2 regions of the Lacticaseibacillus sp. 30 genome follow, and region 2 is predicted to be linked to the other one. Evidence: riboswitches for the same ligand, from Rfam matches in the RefSeq annotation. Region 2 holds a riboswitch; the other holds the start of a gene.
What was found. Region 2 has a riboswitch for lysine ahead of lysA (diaminopimelate decarboxylase). Riboswitches for the same ligand answer to the same signal wherever they lie in the genome.

Region 1 (3,147 bases), on a different contig from region 2:
GAGGCAAAATGACCTTCATCATGGTTTGCAGATGGGTCATTCCCAGAGCGTTGGCAGCCTCGAATTGACCTTCGTCAACCGAGATAATCCCACCACGGATAATTTCGGAAATATAGGCCCCAGTGTTGATCGAAACAATCAATAAGGCAGCGGTGGTCCGGTCCATGTTCAAATGCCAAGCTTGTGCGGCACCATAATATAGGACCGCGGCCTGAACAATCATTGGCGTGCCACGGAAAACTTCGATGTACAACGACAGCAGCCAGTTGATCACGGCGCGTAAGCCGCGCTGACCGAGTTTTTTCGGCTTAGGAGTTGTCCGGATAATCCCGACTAACAACCCGATGATAAAGCCGACGATTGTCCCAACAAGGGAAATCAGTAAGGTCATGCCTGTCCCGCGTAACAGCATTGGACCATATTGCTTCATAATCGCGATGAACCAGTTGCCATTGCTCTCAGTTGATGGCTGGTTATCGACAGCTTCATTCATCAGCTGTGCTCGTTCTTTACTTGAAATTGTGGCAAGTAGTTCATTGATCTTTGCTTTATTCGGATCATTCTTGCGCAAGCCAATCGCCAGATTCGTGTCACTGGCATCGGTTTTAAAACCCTGACCTTTTGCAAAATGGATATACATCAAGTTAGGATTAGCACGTTCTGCCGTGATCCCTTCAGGCACTTCGGAAACGTAACCATCAATGGTTCCGGATTCCAAGGCCACACGCATAGCCGGAAAATCGTTCATAGCCGGTTCCTTGACGACACCCTTGATTTGATTGATCGCCTGATAATGATAGGTGCTGAGCTGCGCGGTGATTTTAGCACCCTTAAAATCCGCAATGCTCTTGGCTTTGGCATACTTGCTGTCTTTGCGAACAACCATCGTCAAGTTGGAGATGTAGTAGGGATTACTGAAATCGATGGTCTTGCGACGATCAGGTGTCGGTGACATGCCGGCGATGATGGCATCGATTTTGCCTGAAGTTAGAGCTGGTGGCAATCCGTCCCAAGATGTTTTGACGACGACTACCTTTTTGTGTAAGGCTTTGGCAACCTTACGTGCAATCTGCACATCGTAGCCGTTAGCGTATTCCTGACTACCTTGAATCTTGACGGCGTTGTTAGCGCTGGTGGTTTGCGTCCAGTTGAACGGCGCATAGCCAGCCTCCATGCCGACTTTAAACGTGCCGCTATCACTAGCAGCATTGACCGGGGTGGCAGCAAAACTGCCTAGTAAGAGGCTCAAGGCGAAGCCCAGCACGCCTAAACGTGCAACCCAATGCTTTTTCATAACTGACATTTCTCCCTTCTTGTAGTGGGAAATAGAGCTGGAAACAAAAAATCGACCTTATTGTGTTGTGATACCGCAATAAAGGTCGATTCCATCGATTTTAGTCATAAACCAGAATCATAGCGCCCCGAAGCGAGTGCTTCGACAGTCCATGGGTTATGCACCCATGGCCCAATGCGCACGATCCGAATATCGTGCAACATTTCGGCGGTGGCACTTACAACTGGTTCAACATGATACGGCACTCCCCAGTTTTCGTTGCCCACCGCAACCTCTATTTCTTGGTGGTGTATTTAAATGTCAAAATTGAGTTTAGCGGAGTCAGGGATGGATGTCAATTTATAATGGCAGCGCGTGAGCAAGTACAGTTTCTACGTCTGCTCACACGTTTTAGATGGCACAGTAGAAGGATTCGCTCTTCTGATGCTTGTTGGGCAGGCTTCGATAGTCTGAACTGGTTTTGTGAAAATTCGGAGTAGCGATCGCCAAGGCTAAGGCGCTGGTATGGCGGCGTCCATTGAATTTTCGCTACTGCCTGATGTCTATCAGAAAAATGCGTAAAAAATTCTTGGGACTAGCAACCCATGTTTAGGCAGCGTTTAAAAACAAAAATATTCAAATTTGAGGTGCAATAAGTAGTAAGATATTTTGAAAAAATGGCAAAACGTGTTAAGTTTGTCTAATAAAGTTCTCATAAAAGGGTCGGGTGCTGATGCCAGAAGAACATGTCAAAATCGGGGCATATTTGCGGGCTTTACGTCTCGAGGAAAATGATTCATTAGAAGAAATTGCAGCTGGGATTACGACAGCTGCAACTTTGTCGCGGTTTGAACGTGGGGAGACGCAACTGAGTGCGGCAGTTGTTTTAAAATTATTAACACGGTTTGATCAAGACGTTGAATCCATTCAACAAGGATACCGCGCCTTGAATCAGGATAACTTTTTCCAGCAGGTGAACCGGGCGACTGTTGCTGGGAAACCGGCGCTACTGGCATTGGCTAAGCGACAGTATCGGTTATGGCGGGAAACGGGGCTTATTTTTTACCGACTTAATCAGATTAACATCATGGCGCACAACGGGTTCAGTGACCCGAGTTTTCAAACAACACCAGCCATGAAGACTGACGTTATGCGTTACTTAAAACGAATTAAGCACTGGGGACTTTATGAGCTGGATCTTTTTGCGGCGACGTTGGTGCTTTTCGACAGTAAACAGTTGGTTAGTTTAGTGGCAGGGATGTTACTGGATATGCCAAAAACCGAGAGTCACCGGACGCGCGATCAATATTTGTGGGCGATTCTCACGAATAGCATTGCGTTACTGATCCATCGGCGTGAGTTTAGTGAAGCAGTTCGCTTGCTAACCATTGCGACCAGTATGCCAGTGCCGCCGGATGATCTCTATTCCCGATTGATGCTTCGGTATCAGCAGCAATTATTGGTGTACCATCGCGGTAAGCATCGAGCAGCAACGGCAGCGGTTGAGCAACTGTTAGCCAGTTTGCGGTTATTAGAGTCACCATTTTTTGCTCAATTGTTAACAACTAGTTGGCAGCGGTTTCTTAAGGAGGAGGGGGCTGCGAGATGACGATTGGTAGACAATTTAAGTTATTACGTAGGGAACGAGGACTGACTTTAAAAATGGCAGCGCATGGCATTTTATCGGTGTCAAGTTTGTCAAAGTTTGAAAATGGTACCTCACAGTTAGCTGCTGATCGTTTCTTTTTGTTGTTGGATCAGTTGAATTTAGATTGGGATGTGTTTGCAAAACCTCGTTCTAGGGATAAGCAACCTTTTTTACAACGTTATTTGGCGGCTGCGCGTCACGCTGACGTTCAGGAATTGGCCAGCAT
Region 2 (3,147 bases):
AATGCGCGCATTAGCCGCCTTGATATCCAGCAATGGAACCCCGGTGTTGCGGCCGGCGGTTTCAACATAATAGTCATCTAACTTGGCTTTTTTCAAAATGGGTTTAATTTCTGCCCAGTCGCCAATCACGGTGCCGGTATGTTTACCGATGAAAGCATGAACGCTTTTGGGGAAATGCAGCTCGCTTAGTTTGCCCTTGAGATAAACCTTAACTGGGGTGGTTTTTTTGCTATTAGCGATGGTGGAAATAATTTTTTGAGTATCTAACTGTGCCATAATCGGCCTCCTATTTGGTTGCGGCAGTGGCGTCGGTTTGAGCTGGAGCAGGCTGCTCAGTTGGTGCGGCGTAATGTAAGTCATTTTTAATGAGATCAGCATCGGTTTCGCGGGTCACGACCAACTGGGCTTGGCCATTTTCCACGAAAACAACGGCGGGTCGCGGATTGCGATTGTAGTTGGATGCCATTGAGTAGCCGTATGCGCCAGTGTCAAAAACAACAACGACATCGCCTGGTGTGGTTGTGGGCAGCGGTGCATCATCGATCAAAATATCGCCGGATTCGCAATACTTGCCGACCAAGTGGACATGTTCAGCTGGCGCAGCATTTGGCTGGTCAGCTAAAACGGCCGTGTAGGTTGCTTGATACAAGGCAGGACGAATATTGTCGCCCATGCCACCGTCAACGGCAACGTATGGCCGCAATCCCGGGACATCTTTACGGCTGCCGACGGTATAGAGACTATAGCCAGCTGGCCCGACAATCGAACGACCGGGTTCAATCCAGATGGCTGGCAACGGCCAGTTAAGCGTTTGACTTTGTGATTTCAAGGTTGCCAGAATTGCCTTAACAAAGGCTTCTGGTGGCAGCGGATCGTCTTGCTTGGTATAAGCAATGCCGAAGCCGCCGCCAACGTTCAGGACTTTGGGGATGAAGCCGAATTGCTGATGCCAGTTATTAAGGACATGCAGCAGCTTTTGGGTAACGGCTTCGAAACCTGCTACTTCAAAGATCTGGGAGCCAATGTGGGCGTGGATGCCAAGCAGGTTGAGATGATCGTCGGCTAAAATGCGCTTGGCGGCTTCATCTGCTTGACCACTAGCGAGATCGAAACCGAATTTACTGTCGGTTTGGCCTGTCTGGTCATAGGCATGCGTGTGCGCGCTGATACCAGGGGCAACGCGGATTAAAACGTCCTGTTGACCAACGGTGGCACCTAAAAGGTCATCAAGGAGATCCAGTTCGTGAAAATTGTCCACAATGATGGTGCCAACCCCGGCATCCAATGCTTGTGTCAGTTCAGCTTTGCTTTTGTTGTTGCCATGAAAACTGACCGCCGCCATTGGAAAATCGGCTGCCTGAGCGGTGTAAAGTTCACCGCCGGACACCACGTCAACGTGCGCGCCTTCTGACTTGGCGACTTCGTACATCGCAATGGTCGCGAAGGCTTTGGAGGCGTAACTCACGGCATATGACACATCTGCTTCTTCAAAAACCCGTTTAAATGCGCGAATTTGCTGGCGAATGGCGCCAACATCGTACACATAAAGTGGGGTTTGAAATGTTCGGGCCAACTGGCTGGCAGCGACCCCGCCGATGGTTAATTGGCCTTCATGATTTGTGGCAAAATTCATAAGTTCATCCTCCCGAATTTGGCAGGGCGATGGCAAACGAAAAGGGATCCTTTTGTTTGGCCACGCGTCAAACAAAAAGATCCCAACTTGCAATCTACTTGAATGATAGCGCCCCGCTTAGGTTTCTAAGCGACAGTACAGGACTTATTCAATCCTGGCCCAACAGGCTTGCCGATCCCGGCGCGCCCATTTCGGCAACCGCCCCTTTGGCTTGATGTCATCACGAAGGATCCCGCTCGATCAAGCTACTCATGTTGGTTGCAACCTCTATCTGTTTGTCACCAGCCTATAATAAAAAGACGTGGACGTCAAATAAATAATGAGAGCGCGCGAACAGGCCCGCTTAGAAACCGGAGCATAAGCGGCCTCAAGCCTCAATGGCTGGGTCTTGGCCAGTGAGGCTTGAGGTCCTTATGTGCAGGCTTCTGGGCCTGTTCGCGCGCTTTAAGTGAGATAGGTCTGTCTTCGAGGCTTTTAGTTCTCCTATAGTTGGCATTTGTCCGATAGTCCGAGCTGGCCCTGCGGTGACAGAGACTGGTGACTGTGAACTCAGGTCATTAAAAACAAATTTAAAAACATTGTCTCTATGCAGTAACCCGAAAACGTGTCATGTTAGCGACATGCTGGGGCTTGTGTTTCTGGGAGAGTCTGTTAAAGTACAGGATAAAATGACAAAGTTCTCATTTGTCGTGACGTCTAGGAGGCAGTTTATCGTGCGTGTCGTAAAATTTGGCGGTTCATCGCTAGCAAATGGTTCACAATTCGCCAAGGTCGTGGCGATCATGAAGGCTAACCCAGCTCGGCAGGTGATCGTGACGAGTGCGCCAGGTAAACGGCACCCGGGAGACACCAAGGTGACCGATTTATTGATTCAGTATGCACAGGCAGTGATGCGGCATGAAGCTGTGGCTGCCATTGTTGCAGAAATCGTTGCTCGATATCAGGCAATCGCCGATGATTTTGAGCTCGAAGCATCGATCATGGCCGCGATTGAAGAAGAGCTAGACCAGTTACCAAAGTTGACTTTCAAGAACAATGATTATTTAATGGCAGGCTTTAAGGCGCGCGGTGAAAAGTTGAACGCGTTTTTAATGACCGCAGTGTTGAATCATGAGGGGATTGAAGCCACCTATGGCGAACCGAAGTCGTTAGGAATTGTGGTCACAGATCATCCCAATGATGCCGAAGTTTCACGTGAAACCTATCGCAACCTCGCTACATTTCGACGACCAATCGGGGTTTTGGTTGTACCGGGATTTTATGGCTATACCAGCAATGACGATATTGCCACCTTTTCTCGTGGTGGCTCTGATATCACGGGAGCGATTTTGGCTAACGGTTTTCATGCCGACTTATATGAAAACTTTACCGATGTCGATGGCGTAGCGGCTGCTGACCCACGGGTGGTGGCGAATCCGCAAATGATTCGTGAAATGACCTATCGGGAAATGCGAGAGCTGTCTTATGGCGGCTTTGGTGTTTTTCATGATGAAGCGATTCTGCCAGCGATTGCT

Region 1: it holds a riboswitch for lysine, as region 2 does, so the genes downstream of both, ACWPAB_RS05295 (ABC transporter permease subunit) here and lysA (diaminopimelate decarboxylase) in region 2, are expected to answer to the same signal.

The regions. Positions count from the first base shown of each region.
Region 1 is NZ_JBSOQX010000005.1:143,966-147,112, reverse strand. It holds gene ACWPAB_RS05295 (ABC transporter permease subunit) at 1-1,303, opposite strand, end outside; lysine riboswitch at 1,407-1,579, opposite strand; gene ACWPAB_RS05290 (helix-turn-helix domain-containing protein) at 2,007-2,882, shown strand; gene ACWPAB_RS05285 (helix-turn-helix domain-containing protein) at 2,879-3,147, shown strand, end outside.
Region 2 is NZ_JBSOQX010000032.1:5,066-8,212, reverse strand. It holds gene dapD (2,3,4,5-tetrahydropyridine-2,6-dicarboxylate N-acetyltransferase) at 1-276, opposite strand, end outside; gene lysA (diaminopimelate decarboxylase) at 287-1,633, opposite strand; lysine riboswitch at 1,732-1,911, opposite strand; gene ACWPAB_RS14060 (aspartate kinase) at 2,347-3,147, shown strand, end outside.